DNA from 3 places in the Arthrobacter sp. SE2 genome. Region 3 is predicted to be linked to each of the others. Evidence: riboswitches for the same ligand, from Rfam matches in the RefSeq annotation. Region 3 holds a riboswitch; each other region holds the start of a gene.
The links. Region 3 has a riboswitch for thiamine pyrophosphate ahead of AC4CS3_RS18450 (ECF transporter S component). Riboswitches for the same ligand answer to the same signal wherever they lie in the genome.

Region 1 (5,228 bases), on a different contig from region 3:
TTCTAGGGGCATAACCCAAGTGTTGGCGTAAGCACCGAAGATCTAGATTACGCTAGTTTCGCCTTCGGCTGCAAATGAGGCCAGGTCCGGAGGCTGCCACGTGATGGCTGCCACAGACTGGCTATGCGCCACCCGGTACCGTGCCCGTCCACCTTACCCTGCCGGCGGGGAAAAGCTCGGATCCCCACTCCGACACGCTGCAGCGTCCGCCTGAACAGGCGCTTCATCCTGCGCTTCCGCGCCAGGAACCGGGATCAGCCGTGCAACCTTGGAGCATCGAAGAACGCCGTTTCATACCGGCAGGATTGGGTGAAAGCCTCCATCATCGCCGTGCGCTCCGTGGGTGTTGCGGCCTGCGCGGCGGCATCCGTGATGTCGATCGCCTTGCGGGTTGCCTCTGCGAACGCCTCGTCTGCGTAGGTGCGCAGCCAATCCGCGTAAGGGTGCTCGTCCGACGCTCCCGCCTGTATATAGCCAAGGTGGAGCTGCTGTCCCACTTCGGCGTACAACCAGTAGCAGGGAAGCACGGCAGCCAGCAGGACGGCATAGCTGCCCGACGCCGACGCGGCGAGCAAATGGTCCACGTAGGCCTTGGTGACTGGACCCAGTTCTCCGCTTACCTGGCGTCCGCTGAGCCAATTCCGGTGTAGCTCGGACTCGACTTCAAGGCACATCTGCGAGCCGCGGGCCCAGAACAGCTGTTCGGTTTCACTCGGGGCGAGGGCGCTTGCCCGTGCCAGGACCCTCGAATAGCCGTTGAGATAGATGGCATCCTGCGACAGGTAATAGCTGAACTGCGCTTCGCTGAGGCCGCCGGTTTGCAAGTGCTGGATGAAGTCCAGGCCATAAATGGCCGCAAGTTCCGTTTGGGCGGCGTCCCACATCCGGACGGCAAAGTCCCCCGGATGAAGGTCCTGCTGGAGCGCGTGGAAATGGTGGATCGGCCCATTGCCCTTCCCCACTTCCAGCACCTCAGACTGGGTCAGCGCCCCCCGAAGCCAGGGCTTGACTACGCGCAGGGCAGACTCCCAATCGCCGAGCCGTGCCTTGGCCGTCGCCATGGCCGACGACAGGGAACATCCCGTGCCATGGCTGTTGCGGGTCTCCACGCGTTGACCGGCGAATTCCACCACGTCCTGGCTCAGGACTCCTTCGGTGTTGACCAAGGCGTCGGGGCAGCCCTCTCCCTGCAGATGGCCGCCCTTCACCAGGACGGTGTTTCCGCAGGCTGCAGCCAGGCGTTTGCCTTGCTCCAACGCCGATGCCCAGTCAATGGCAACAGGCTCGCCAAGCAGCATGGCCAATTCAGGAAGGTTGGGGGTCACCAAGTCAGCGAGGGGCAGAAGTTCCCGCAGCGCGGTTTCAGCGGACTCCGCCAGGAGCCGGTCGCCACTGGTCGCGATCATCACCGGATCCAGCACGACGACGGCGGGGCGCGCCTCGCCGAGCCAGCGACGGACTTCGTGGATGACGGCCGCGTCCCCGAGCATGCCGATTTTGACAGCATCGACGGTGATGTCGTCGCTAACGGCATCCAATTGCTGGCGCAGGAATTCCACGGGAGGCACATGGACGGCAGTGACGCCCCGCGTGTTTTGTACCGTGAGCGCCGTAATCACGGCCATGCCATAGCCTCCGTTGGCCGCAATGCTTTTGAGGTCTGCCTGAATCCCGGCACCACCCGAAGGATCCGAGCCGGCAATGCTGAGGACCCTCGGGATAGCTCGCTGGATGGCCTTGAGCGGGTAGACGGCTGATTGCGCTGAAACAGTCATGCAAGACATCCCTTCGCCGGTGCTAACCGGACAGGTTCAACGGGTCTGGTCTCAGCCGGCTTGGTGCGCGGCACCCCGTGTCAGTCCCCTAGCTTAACCCGGATCACACCTCGCCCGCTGAAATCGCCCTATGCAACCGTGCTGACCGTCCGGTGAATCGGCCGGCAACGACGAAGCCCCGGCGGTTTCCACATGAGCGGAAAGGGCCGGGGCTTCGGACAGGGTACTGCGTTTAGAGCTCGGACTTGGGCACGCCGACTCCGAGGATGATCGGTTCCGCTGCCGCCGTCGACTTGGCTGGAGCAGCGTCCGTTGCCTTGGCCTCGTGCGCGGCCCCACCGGAGGCGGCCGCGGCAACCTCGTGGTGCTCAACGTTGGTGGCGTTGGCGGCACCCTGGGCCCGGCTGGCGCTGCGGTTGCGACGGCCTCGGCGTCCACGCGAACCCGCTTCCGGGGATTCTCCGCTTGCAACGGCCGCGGGGGTCCCTGCGGGCGCTTCCTCGGCCTCAGTTGCCGTCGTCGCAGTGTCGGGAGCTTCTCCGAGGCCCGCGAATGCCTGTGCCAACAGGTCCAGGCTCATGGCAGGTGCACCACTCGCTGGCTCCTCTTCGTGGTGGACGAAGGGCAACGCAACTTCCTCGCCGCCGAATCGCAGCACAGGCTTCGAACGTTCCTCGCCACTCGAAGCAGCGGCAGGAGCCTGGACCGGGGCCGCGGGGGCCTGGGCCGGGGCTGCTTCCGCTACCTGCCCCTCGGCGAGCAAATCCGCCGCGTGGTGGATCTCGTCGTCGTGCAGGTGGGCAGCGTGGGCTGCCGCCGCGATGGTGGCAAGGGCTGCGCGGGTGGCTGCCTGGCGGTTCGGATCGGTGGATTCCACGGTATGGACCGGCACAGGAGGGGTGATCGGGAGCTCGGCAGCTCCCTGACCCGTGCCCCTGCCGCGGCGACGCTTGCGCTGCTCGGGGCGGACGGTCGGCTGTGACTCCGTGCGCGGGTGGTGGTGTTCAGCGGCCACCACGTTGGCCCGACGGTGCTCCACAGGCTCGTCGTGCGTGACGATTCCGCGACCGGCGCACGTTTCGCACTGCTCGCCGAAGACCTCCAGCAGGCCAGTGCCCATGCGCTTGCGCGTCATCTGGACCAACCCAAGGGACGTCACTTCGGCGACCTGGTGCTTGGTGCGGTCCCGGCCGAGGCACTCGACCAAGCGGCGCAACACGAGATCGCGGTTGGATTCCAGGACCATGTCGATGAAGTCGATCACGATGATTCCGCCGATGTCGCGCAAGCGCAGCTGACGGACCACTTCCTCGGCAGCCTCAAGGTTGTTCTTGGTGACGGTTTCCTCGAGGTTGCCACCGCTGCCGGTGAACTTCCCCGTGTTGACGTCGACAACCGTCATGGCCTCGGTGCGGTCGATCACGAGCGAACCACCGGAGGGCAGGAAGACCTTGCGCTCCAATGCCTTGTGGATCTGTTCGTCCACGCGCCATGCCGAGAAGATGTCCTGATCCGAGGTCCACTTTTCGAGGCGTCCCACCAGGTCCGGCGCCACGTAGGTGACGTAGGCCTCGATGGTGTCCCAGGCTTCGTCGCCGGAGACGATGAGCTTGGAGAAGTCCTCGTTGAAGACGTCGCGGACCACCTTGATGGTCAGGTCCGGTTCGCCGTACAGCAGTTCCGGCGCCAGGATCTTGGTGGACGTGGACTGGCTTTCGATGCCTTCCCACTGGGCCCGCAGGCGGTTGATGTCGTGCGTCAGCTCTTCCTCGGAAGCACCCTCGGCGGCGGTGCGGACAATGACGCCCGCGTTCTCCGGGAGGCGGTCCTTGAGGATCTTCTTCAGGCGGTTGCGCTCGACGTCCGGCAGCTTGCGGGAGATACCGGTCATTGACCCGCCCGGTACGTACACAAGGTAGCGGCCTGGGAGCGAAATCTGGCTCGTCAGCCGTGCGCCCTTGTGACCCACGGGGTCCTTGGTGACCTGGACCAACACGGAATCGCCTGATTTCAGGGCGTTTTCGATCCGGCGCGGCTTGCCTTCCAAGGTGACGGCATCCCAGTTGACTTCACCGGCGTACAGCACGGCGTTGCGGCCGCGTCCAATGTCGACGAACGCGGCTTCCATCGACGGCAGCACGTTCTGGACCTTGCCCAGGTAGACGTTGCCGATCAGGGAATCCTGCTGTGTCTTGGACACGAAGTGCTCTGCGAGCACGCCGTCTTCCAGGACACCGATCTGGATCCTGTCGTCGCGCTGCCGAACGATCATCTGGCGGTCGACGGACTCACGGCGGGCCAGGAATTCGGCCTCGGTGATGACCTGGCGGCGGCGGCCGGTCTCGCGGGACTCACGGCGGCGCTGCTTCTTGGCTTCAAGGCGAGTGGAGCCCTTGACGCTCGTGACGCGGTCGGAGCTGGTGGTGGACTCAACGTGTGCGCGGGGGGCACGGACACGGGTGACAGTGTTGGGGGGATCGTCGTCTCCGCCACCCGTCAGCTCCAGGTCCTGATCGCCACGACGACGGCGCCGACGACGGCGGGAGGTTACGCCTTCTTCGAGGACTTCCTCGGTACCGGCTTCTGTCTCGTCCTCGGATTCCGCGGACGTTTCTTCTCCCGTGGCTTCATCGCGCTCGTTGCCCCGGCGTCCACGACGCCCACGGCTGCGACGGCGACGGCGGCTGCCGGCTTCGTCCAGTTCGTTGTCCTCGGAAACTTCTTCGGCGTCAGCCTGCGGTTCCTCTTCGACGACCGCCGGCCTGGCAACGGCGCTCAAGTCCGGCGCCTGGAAGATCATGGAGGTGACGGAGCCAGGTTCCATGAACAACGAAGCGATCGGGCTTGCGGCTTCCGCCTCGACGGCCGGTTCCTCAGTGGTTTCCTCGGGCGCAATCTCCGCAGCCGGCGACTCCACCGTGGTTTCCTCGGCCGCAGCCTCGGCAGCCGGTGTTTGAACCGGGGCGTCTTCGGCGACGGGTTCGGGGCTCTTCGCCCTCGTCGTACGACGGCGGCGGACCGGCTTCTCGGGGGCAGCTTCGGCTTCTGCCGCTAGTTCAGGCGCGACGGCGGCGGCAGCCGTCGGAGCCTCGCCACCTTCCGTGGAAGCTTCTTCGGCGAAACCTGGCAGCGGCTCGGAAGTTTCGACCTTCTTTCGAGCCCTGGTGCGCCGGACGGGAGCCTTGGGCGCTTCGGTGTCCGTCGTTTCGGTGAGCGGCTCAGCGGCGGCAGCTCCGGCGTCGGGGGCTTCATCCGCGGTAACCGTCTTCGGTGCAGCCTTGCGGCGGGTGCGGGTGACCTTTTTGGGTGCTTCAGTGGTCTCGGTGGACGCCGCATCTTCGGCGGCGGCTACAACTTGCTCGTTATCCATATGTGGCAACACTCCTGCCCTTGCGCAACCGCCACATCCGGTGCCCAGAGAGGCAATATTGTCAAAACCCGCAGGCGTTGACA
Region 2 (5,228 bases), on a different contig from region 3:
AAGAAGAAGGCCCGTTCCGGAAACCCCGCGAAGGCGGCCCAGGAACTGCGCGACGCCGAGAACAAGCGGGCGAAAGCCGTTCCCACGGGCGCGGCATTCGGCCAAGCTGGCGGCGACTTCGATCCCTCGCAGCTGAACCTCCCCAAGGGCTTCGACAAGTTCCTCGGAGGCAAGTAGCCGTCTCACCCAACTAGCTGGCAATAGGTGTCGTTTTGATGGCTCAGAACGGCATTAACTGCCAGTGAGTTGGCTTGTCAGCCCCGTGCCATAGGCTGGGGGGATGCAAAAGCAGCGCGTTGTGTTCGTCCATGGAGCAGGCACATTCGGCGCTGCCGCGTGGCCGAAACAGCACGGCATGGCGCTGGCGTACGATGCACTGTTCCTGAAACGCCACGGCTTTGATGCGCAGGCCGAGCCTTTGGAATCCGATGTTGGCGCCGACGTGGACATTATCCTGGAGTGCCTCGGAGGGCGGGAGGCCGCGTCAGGTTCCGGCCCCGCACGTGGAGGCCATATCGTAGCGCACTCCCAAGGCGCGATTTCAGCCATGTTGGCCGCGGTGGAGCGGCCGGACCTGGTCCGGTCCCTCGTGCTGGTGGAACCGGCTTGTCTTTCATTGACGGCTGAGTTGCCCGCCACCGCGGCTTACCGGGCACTCATGGAGCCGTTGTTCCGGATCCGGCACGAACTCAGCGATGACGATTATCAACGCGAATTCGTCCGCAGGGCCTTTTCTTCCGAGGCGGCCGTTCTCAGTACCCCGGAGGCCCGTCGTACCGCTCGACGCCTGCGGCTCCAGGCCCCGCCGTGGGAAGCGCCCCTGCACATCGTGCCCGGCGTCCCCACGCTTGTCCTGACCGGTGGTTGGGAACCCCTTTACGAAGAGATCGCCGGCTACTTGCAGGAAACCGGTGCCCTCCACCGCGTTGCGGCTGGAGGACACCGGCCTCATGATTCAGTTGAAGGAGACCGGATGATCCGGTCCTTCATCGCGGATGTCAGCCGCGCCGGATCAGTGCAAGCTTCCTGATCAGTTCAGGCTTCCCGACGTTCGCTCAACGTTTTCCTGCGGGAACCTCGAGCTCGGGCAAGTAGACCTTGCCGCCGGATGCCAGGAACTCCTCGCTCTTTTCGCGCATCCCGCTGTACATTTCCGCGATGGCCGCCTGGGAATCCGCCGAGCCGTATTCGTCGCGGATGTCCTGGCTGATGCGCATGGAGCAGAATTTCGGTCCGCACATGGAGCAGAAATGCGCAGTCTTGGCCGGTTCCGCCGGGAGAGTCTCGTCGTGGAACGCTTCGGCTGTGACCGGATCCAATGACAGCGCGAACTGGTCACGCCAGCGGAACTCGAAGCGGGCCTTGGACAGGGCATCGTCGCGTTCGTGGGCGCCCGGGTGTCCCTTCGCAAGGTCAGCTGCGTGGGCCGCGATCTTGTAGGTGATCACGCCAGTCTTGACGTCGTCCTTGTTTGGCAGGCCCAGGTGTTCCTTCGGGGTGACGTAGCAGAGCATCGCGGTTCCGTAGCGCGCGATCTCCGTGGCGCCGATAGCCGAGGTGATGTGGTCATAGCCCGGAGCAACGTCGGTCACGAGCGGGCCGAGGGTGTAGAACGGTGCGCCGTCGCACAGCTCCTGCTGCCGCTCGACGTTCTCGCGGACGAGGTGGAACGGGATGTGTCCAGGGCCCTCGACCATGACCTGTACGTCGAACTTCCACGCACGCTTCGTGAGCTCCGCCAAGGTGTCCAGCTCGGCGAACTGCGCGGCGTCGTTGGCGTCCGCCGTCGCGCCCGGGCGCAGTCCATCACCCAGCGAGAACGCGACGTCGTACTTGGCGAAGATTTCGCAGAGTTCGTCGAAGTGGGTGTAGAGGAAGTTTTCCTCGTGGTGCGCCAGGCACCAGCCGGCCATGATGGAGCCGCCACGGGAAACGATGCCCGTCACGCGGTTCGCGGTGAGTGGCACGTACCGCAGCAACACGCCGGCGTGGATGGTCATGTAGTCCACGCCCTGCTCGCATTGTTCAATGACAGTGTCGCGGAAGATCTCCCAATTGAGCTTGTTGGCTTCACCGTTGACCTTCTCGAGGGCCTGGTAAATAGGCACGGTACCGATCGGCACGGGGGAGTTGCGGATGATCCATTCTCGGGTGGTGTGGATGTCGTCACCCGTGGACAGGTCCATCACGGTGTCGGCGCCCCATTGCGTGGCCCACTGCAACTTGTCCACCTCTTCGGCGATGGAGCTGGTGACGGCCGAGTTGCCGATATTGGCGTTGATCTTCACGAGGAACGCCTTGCCGATGATCATCGGCTCGGATTCGGGGTGGTTGATGTTCTTGGGGATGATGGCCCGGCCGGCCGCGACCTCGCTGCGGACGAGTTCCACATCGCAGTTTTCGCGAAGTGCCACGAACTGCATTTCGGGCGTCACGATGCCCTGCTTGGCGTAGTGCATCTGCGTCACGGTCTTGCCGTCGACGGCGCGGCGGGGCACCGGCTGTGCACCCTTCCACTCCGCTGAGGCGGCGCCGCGGCGTACGGCCGACTTGCCGTCGTCGAGCAGGTTCCGTTCGCGGCCGCTGTAGGCCTCAGTGTCGCAGCGGGCTTCGATCCACTCGCTGCGGAACGGCTCGAGGCCGACCACGGGATCGCTCCCTGGCCCTGCGGTGCGGTACACCTGGAAAGGCGTGTTGGCCTCGCCGTTGGGGGACGGCTCCAGGGCGATTTCAGTCACCGGAACCCGGATTCCCGTCCCGGCATCCTCCAGGAACGCGAGGGAATGCGACTTGAGGGATTGTGTCACCTCTTGGGCCGATCCGTTTTGGATAGGGCTCAGCTGTGCTTCTTTGGTGCTCAAAGGATTACTCACTTCCTTCGCCGGCATTACCCGGACAGGTTCAACGGTCGCAGGCTGCGTCAGCCTGATCTCAGCCCTTGCAAGGGCCCCCGTGTGGTCGTAGACGAAGCTACCACAGCAGAGAGCTCCTGAGACAGATGTGACCAGGACAGATGTGACGGGGCCGGCGACGGCGTCGGAGTCTAGGGTGGAATCATGGCGGAAATCATCGAGTTCAGCGGCACCGTGCTCACCGGGCCGGAGGAGGAACGGCGTGGCCTCTGGTCGGTCGACGGACGGCTGACCTTTCTGCGGCCTGCTGCCGCACCGGACGTCGTCCTGGCCGGATGGGTGCTGCCCGGCCTTGTCGACGCGCACTGCCATGTTGGCTTGGGCAAGGGCGGGGCCGTCGACGACGAGACTGCGCGCCTGCAGGCGACGGCGGACCGGAACGCCGGAACGCTCTTGATCCGCGACGCCGGATCCGCAAGCGACACGCGCTGGCTGCAGCGCCGGACGGACATGCCCAGGATCATCCGCGCAGGCAGGCACATTGCCAGGCAACGCCGGTACATCCCCGGACTGGCCGAAGAAGTCGAGCCGGAGGATCTGGTGGAGGCGGTGCGCAAACAGGCGCGGTCCGGAGATGGCTGGGTCAAGATCGTCGGGGACTGGATCGACCGTTCCGCCGGGGATCTCGGCCCGTCCTTTCCGGCCGCCATCGTCAAGGACGCGGTCGCGGCAGCACATGCCGAGGGAGCCAGGGTGACTGCCCATTGCTTCGCCGAAGGGACTATCGACGACATGCTCGACGCCGGCATCGACTGCATCGAGCACGCCACCGGCCTCCTGCCGCACCATATTCCCCGGCTGCTGGACCAGGATGTGCCGATTGTCCCCACCCTCATCAACATTGCGACCTTTCCGGACATCGCGAAGCAGGCGGAAGCGAAGTTCCCGCGATACGCCGCCCACATGACCAGGCTGTGGGAGCGCAGGCATGAACGCGTCGCCGAGGCATTCGACGCCGGAGTGCGGGTGTACGCCGGGACCGACGCCGGCAGCGTCATCAAGCACGGCCGGATCGGCGAGGAAATCCTGGAACTGCATCGCGCGGGCCTTCCGGCGGCCGCCGCCCTCGATGCCGCGTGCTGGTCCGCCCGCGAGTGGCTGGGTGCCGACGGCATCAGCGAAGGTGCCAGTGCCGACGTCGTGCTCTACGCAAACGATCCCCGTGCGTCCCTTGAGGTGGTGCTGAATCCGCAATGCACCGTGCTGAGGGGACATATTTCAGGAAGCGCCGGGCATTAGGAATAAATTGAAGCTTCAAGTAATTTAGATAGATAGAGGTTGCCGAAGGGCGGCACCACAAAAAGCCGGGAGTTTCACATGACCATCACATCCAGCCAGGATCTCCTTCCTGCCGAACTCACCATGGGTACCGTCATGCTCAAAGTGGGGGACATGAAGCTCATGGGCGACTACTACCAGCGGGCGCTAGGGCTGGACGTGGTCGCCGAACAGGATGGCGGGCTCTACTTCGGCAGGCTCGGCAAGCCGTTGGTGCACCTCGCGCCGGCCTCCGGGCTCCAGATTCCGGGTCGCGGTGAGGCCGGACTGTTCCACACAGCTCTGCTGTTCGAAGACCAATCCTCGCTCGCCGCAACTGTTGCCTCGGCCGCGCAATACGAGCCCCACGCTTTCGTCGGCAGTGCGGACCACCTGGTCAGCGAGGCCTTCTACTTCACCGACCCTGAGGGCAACGGCATTGAGCTCTACTACGACAAACCCCGCGAAGGCTGGGAGTGGAACGGCAGTTCGGTCGTCATGGACAGCCTGCCGCTCCCGCCGCAGCGCTACCTCCAGCAATACCTGAGCGAAGCCGCGGTGGCGGGCCAGCATGAGGCGGGCGCCGGCGTCGGGCATGTCCACCTCCAGGTGGGCGACGTGCGGACCGCCCATGATTTCTACGTCGACACCCTGGGCTTCGAACAGACCGCCGGGTGGCACGGGCAGGCGTTGTTTGTCTCCGCGGGCGGCTACCACCACCACATGGCCATGAACGTCTGGAACAGCCGCGGTGCAGGTCCGCGCAAGGACACACTCGGCCTCGGCGAGGTTGTCATCGAGGTGCCGTCAGGAGACGACGTCGGCGCGCTCGCGGACCGCCTCAAGGTTGCCGGTATTGCGTCCCACCACACGGGCCAGGAGCTGCGCTTCGAGGACCCGTGGCGCAACCGGCTGCGGGTCGCCGTCCGCTACGCTTGATCCGACGGTGTGGCGCATATCGGCCGCCGCGCCGCAGCTCCGTTGGCACGAACGAATGAGAGTACTTTCCATGGGCTTTGCTGAAATCTTTGTTGCCACCCACGATGAAGCACTCAAGAG
Region 3 (5,228 bases):
ACCGAGTTGCCCCTGCTGGTCTGGCTCGTGGTCGTCTGGGGTGCGCTTTGGCGGGACTTCAGCCCGGGCAACTTGGTGTTCGGTGCGCTGATCGCAGTGGTGGTAGCCAGGGTCTTCTACTTGCCTCCCGTGGAGCTCAGCGGGCGTTTCAACGTGCTGCGCGCCATTCCTTTCGCCGCCGTGTTCATAGCCAAAGTGGTGGCCGCGAGCTTCCAAGTCATGTACCTGGCGGTATTCCGGGGGCCTTCGGTAACCAATGCCGTGGTCGCGGTTCCCCTGCGTAGCCATTCCGACCTCATGGTGACCGCCACAGGCCACGTGATTTCGCTGATTCCGGGGTCCTTGGTGGTGGAGGTGGATCGCTCCACGTCCACGCTCTATATCCACGGGCTCAATGTCCGCAACGATGTGGACACCGCCAAGCTCCGCAAGGAAGTCCAGGACACGGAGGCCTCGCTGATCCGGATCATGGGTACCCGAGCGGAAATGGACGCACTCCAGGCCGAAGGCTGGCCTGCAACGAGGGGAGTTCGCTCATGAAAGACATCGTGCTGATCGTCACGGCGGTGATTCTTAGCCTCGCGGCGGCAGGCGCGATCTACCGGATCGCCGTCGGGCCGTCCCTGCTGGACCGGGTGCTCGCCTCGGACGTGCTGCTCGCAATACTGGGCGCCGCGCTGGCCATCGACATGGCCGTCAACAGGCACCTCAACAACCTCGTGCTGCTCGTCGCACTGACGCTGATCGGGTTCGTTGGCTCGGTGACGGTGGCCCGTTTCGTGGCCGACCGAAGGGGACAGGTCAATGACTCCTAATGCCACCGGAGTTGACGGCGTGATCGATGCCGTCACCGCAGTGTTGCTGATTGCTGGTGCGCTCATGTCATTGGGCGCGGCAATCGGCCTGCTGCGTTTCCCGGACCTCATGAGCCGCATGCACGCGGCTACCAAGCCGCAAGTGCTGGGGTTGTTCCTTGTCTTGGCAGCCATCGGGCTGCAGATGCGCGAATGGTGGGTTTGGCCGATCCTGGCGGTGGCCTGGATCTTCCAGCTGCTGACAGTGCCTGTATCCGCACACATGGTGGGCCGCGCAGGCTACCGGACCAAGCACCTCCACCGCGAGTTGCTGAGCATAGACGAACTCGAGGCCGTGGTGCTGCGGGCTGCCGGTCAACGGGCAGCGGAGAAAGCTCAGGAAACGGAACCGGGAATGTCCCACACCGGGAACGGTGGGAGCTCAGCTGCGAACGGCCGGGACGGCGGGCCGTCAGCCTAGACGATGTCCTGCGTTTTCGAGAAACGCGAGATGGCGCGCTGGGTACTGCGGCTGGCGAAAACCTGGATGACTGCGCTGACGGTCGCCGAAATCAGCGCGAAGGTCAGTGCCGAGCGCAGGCTTGCCTCCATGTCGTCGTGACCCTTGGGGGGCTTCTTGCCGGTGGACTTTTCCCACAGCGCATTGACGAGCTTGGTGCCGACAAAGCCTGCGCCGATGCTGACGCCAGTGCCGAGCAGCTTGATGAGGAGGTTCATTCCGGGACTCCTTGCGGGAGGAAACAGGACCGTCCCCAGCCTAACCCCACTTCAGGGCAGTTCCGGAGCAACGGTTGGGGATTGGCGCCTCAGCCGGAAGAACTCATCCATGGCTCCAGGCTTTGGACGGACGGGCACGATGTCACGGTCCTCGGCCAGTATCGCTTCCACCGTGCCGAGGGCGAGGAGCTCGTCCAGCAGCGCCAACGTGGGCGGCATGAGCTTGAGGGTTCCGGCGGCTTCGGCATCCAGGATCCCGCGGACCGGCATCCACAAGGACGATGACGCTTCCGTGGTTTGGTGCCTTGGCTCGGCACCGGAAAGCGGGCAGGCAAGGTAGAAGTATGTGTCGAAGCGCTTGGGCTGGTCTGCCGGGGTGACCCAGTTGGCCCACGGGCGGAGGGTGGCGGCGTCGAGCTTCAGCCCGGCCTCTTCGAACACCTCGCGCTGTGCAGCCGCCAGCACCCGGCCGGCGTTGAACCGGGCCGAAGCGGGCTCGACGCCGATGCTGCTCCGGCGCCAGGCGTCGGCGTGCCGCTCGACGACGTCGTCCTCGAAGTCCCAGCCGGAGCTGTCCGTCTGGTCCACTCGTCCCCCGGGGAAGACGACCATGCCCGCGGCGAAATCCATCGTGGTCACGCGGTGCTGCACGAACACCTCCAGGCCGCGCCCGGCATCCGCCGGAACCTCCGGGTCTGACTGAACCGTGTGTACGGGGGCCTCGCGGACCAGGATCACGCTCGCGGCGAGCCTAGGTTCGGCCACCGTAGTGCTGTTCGCTTCGCCAATGCCTGCCAAGACCGCTCCTTTGCCCGCGCTGCGTCACATTCTGCTGGATCATTCTCCCAGCTTCTGCGCCCGCCCGCGCCATTCCGGACCCTGCCCGCGCCCGGCCGGCGAGTGATCCAGCAGAATCCGTCGTCCCACATGTTTGTGACCGTTCCGCGTAGGCCAGCACAGCGCCCGCAACCCCGCCAAGGTGTAAACTGAACCACGCCCAAAAGGGTGGATTGATAACGACAGGGGAGCGCCGCCGTCGGGCTCGCAGCAATGCGGCACGGATGACGGGCGCTGAGAGTGCGGACAGCCGCAGACCCTCGAACCTGATCCGGCTAGTACCGGCGCAAGGGAGTCGAGTTCTCATAGTGTCCGGACCGGGGCGGCGGAAACCGCTCGCAGGCAACCGGAAACACTTTCCCCTCCTGTTCCTCAGGAGGACAAAATGACTGGTATTTCTGCAAGGCCGGGCCTCACCAAGCCTGGTTACAACTGGCGCGTCGTGGACATCGTCGTGGCGGCACTGATCTCGATCGCCGGTGGCGTGATCTTCTGGGCATGGGACCAGATGGCTCTGGTTGCAACGCCGATGTCCGCCGGCTACCCGCCGCTGAGCGGCCTGATCGCCGGCGGCTGGATGATCCCGGCAGTCCTGGGCATGCTCATCGTCCGCAAGCCCGGTGCGGCAATTTTCTGCGAGACGGTGGCCGCCACCAGCGAGCTCATCATGGGTTCGCAGTACGGCACCACGGTCCTGATCTCGGGCGTGCTCCAGGGTCTCGGCGCGGAACTCATCTTCCTGGCCTTCATGTACAAGAAGTTCAACCTGCCGGTGTCCCTGCTGGCCGGTGCCGGCGCGGGCCTGTTCTGCGGTTTGAACGACTCCTTCCTGCCGTGGGGCTGGAACATCGCCTACGAACCGGTCGACAAGCTCGCGTACATCGTGTTCTGCACGATCTCCGGTGCCGTCATTGCCGGAGCCCTGTCCTGGATCGCGACCCGCGGCCTGGCCAAGACTGGTGTCCTGAGCGCGTTCGCGTCCCGCAAGGCCGCCTCGGAGCCCGTCTTTTCCTGATGCCCAGTCCTGATTCCGGCACCCCTGCTGTGGTGCGACCCGCCGCCATTTCCGCGCAAGGCTGGGGCTGGCGGCACGCTGGCCGCACCACGCAGGCCATCCACGCCCTGGACCTGGACATCCGTCCAGGGGAGCGTGTCCTCCTGCTCGGCCCCTCGGGCGCGGGCAAGTCGACGCTCCTGCATGCCCTGGCGGGCGTGTTGGGCGAGGAAGGTGACGACGCCGACGAGACGGGCTCGCTGCTCGTGGACGGCGTTTCGCCGAAGGCCCAGCGGGGCCGTGCCGGACTCATGCAACAGGACCCCGAAACCCAGGTGGTGCTTTCCCGGCTGGGCGATGACGTAGCGTTCGGCGCCGAGAACCTTTGCGTGCCACGGGAAGAGATCTGGAAACGCGTCCATGAAGCGCTCGACGACGTCGGGCTCCTGCGTAGTGCCGGTGGCAGTGCCAGCGGCAACTTCGCGCTCGACCACCCGACGTCGGCCCTCTCGGGTGGGCAGAAGCAACGCCTTGCACTGGCCGGCATCCTGGCGATGCGGCCCGGCTTGATCCTCCTGGACGAGCCGACCGCCAACCTTGACCCGGCCGGCGTCTTGGAAGTGCGCGATGCCGTGGGCCGCTGCCTGGACAAGACCGGCGCTACCTTGGTGGTGGTGGAACACCGGGTCTCCGTCTGGAAAGACCTCGTGGACCGAATCGTGGTGCTGCAGCCGGGCAGCTCCTCCTCCACGGGAGGGTCGACGCCGGCGGTGCTCCTGGACGGCGATCCGGACACCGTGTTGGTGCAAGCAAGGGACATGCTCATTGCTGCGGGCGTGTGGGTGCCCGGGTACGTGCCGGCCACCCGGCCACGTTCAGGAACAGGCTCTGGCTCGGGGGCCGGCCCCGGAGCAGGGGCCGGAGAGCTGCTGCTCGCCACGCAGGAGCTCGCGGTGTCCCGCGAACGGCCACGGCGCCGCGGGTTCAAAACCATCCCGCCCCTTCCTGTGCAGTCCGGACTCGACGCCGAAGTGCTCGCCGGGCAGGCCCTGACCATCACCGGTCCCAACGGCGCCGGAAAATCGACCTTCGCGTTGACCCTCGCGGGCTTGTTGGCGCCGGTGTCCGGCACGGTGACTGCCGCCGTCGGGCTCAGCGACGGCGCCGGTAATGACCCGTTCAAGTGGAAGGCCCAGCAGCTGATCTCGCGGATCGGGACCGTGTTCCAAGAGCCCGAGCACCAGTTCGTCACCGGCCGCGTGCTCGACGAGCTCATGTTCGGCCCCAAGCACCTTGGCCATGGCGAGGAGCGCGTGGACGAATTGCTGGAGAGGCTGCGCCTGGGGCATCTCGTGGACGCCAATCCGTACACGCTCTCCGGGGGCGAAAAGCGACGGCTGTCCGTGGCCACGGTGCTCGCCGCACACCCCCGCGTCCTGGTGCTGGACGAACCCACCTTCGGCCAGGACGCTAACACTTGGGCCGAGCTTGCGTCGTTCCTGTCCGAACTGCTCGACGCCGGCACCTCCGTGGTTTCCGTGACCCATGACCAGGAGTTCAGCTCCGTCCTGGGCGGCACCGAGATGCGGCTCGAGCATGCGTTCCAAGGCGGGGCCCGGCAGGAAGCGGGTGCGGCATGAGGGAAACCCTGACCCTGCGAGGCAACAATGCACTCCTGACACGCGCGAATCCGCTGGCCAAGTTCGTGTCGGTCTTCCTGATCACCCTGGTGTTGGCGCTGTCCATCGACCTGGTGTCAGCTTCGACGGCGCTCCTCGGCGAACTGGCCTTGTTCCCCCTCGCGGGGCTCACCGTGCGCTTGCTGTGGCAGCGCGGCTGGCCCTTGATTATCGCGGCCGCGCTTG

Region 1: another riboswitch for thiamine pyrophosphate. It lies ahead of thiD (bifunctional hydroxymethylpyrimidine kinase/phosphomethylpyrimidine kinase); the one in region 3 lies ahead of AC4CS3_RS18450 (ECF transporter S component).
Region 2: another riboswitch for thiamine pyrophosphate. It lies ahead of thiC (phosphomethylpyrimidine synthase ThiC); the one in region 3 lies ahead of AC4CS3_RS18450 (ECF transporter S component).

Annotation. Positions count from the first base shown of each region.
Region 1 is NZ_JBZAYA010000010.1:101,125-106,352, forward strand. It holds gene thiD (bifunctional hydroxymethylpyrimidine kinase/phosphomethylpyrimidine kinase) at 255-1,775, opposite strand; TPP riboswitch at 1,767-1,863, opposite strand; gene AC4CS3_RS14995 (Rne/Rng family ribonuclease) at 2,008-5,145, opposite strand.
Region 2 is NZ_JBZAYA010000001.1:17,341-22,568, reverse strand. It holds gene ffh (signal recognition particle protein) at 1-177, shown strand, start outside; gene AC4CS3_RS00130 (alpha/beta fold hydrolase) at 281-1,030, shown strand; gene thiC (phosphomethylpyrimidine synthase ThiC) at 1,056-2,861, opposite strand; TPP riboswitch at 2,857-2,964, opposite strand; gene AC4CS3_RS00120 (amidohydrolase family protein) at 3,057-4,151, shown strand; gene AC4CS3_RS00115 (VOC family protein) at 4,230-5,108, shown strand; gene AC4CS3_RS00110 (hypothetical protein) at 5,179-5,228, shown strand, end outside.
Region 3 is NZ_JBZAYA010000015.1:63,169-68,396, reverse strand. It holds gene AC4CS3_RS18475 (Na+/H+ antiporter subunit E) at 1-540, shown strand, start outside; gene AC4CS3_RS18470 (MrpF/PhaF family protein) at 537-815, shown strand; gene mnhG (monovalent cation/H(+) antiporter subunit G) at 805-1,275, shown strand; gene AC4CS3_RS18460 (DUF4235 domain-containing protein) at 1,272-1,532, opposite strand; gene AC4CS3_RS18455 (NUDIX hydrolase) at 1,584-2,330, opposite strand; TPP riboswitch at 2,544-2,680, shown strand; gene AC4CS3_RS18450 (ECF transporter S component) at 2,755-3,384, shown strand; gene AC4CS3_RS18445 (ABC transporter ATP-binding protein) at 3,384-5,003, shown strand; gene AC4CS3_RS18440 (energy-coupling factor transporter transmembrane component T family protein) at 5,000-5,228, shown strand, end outside.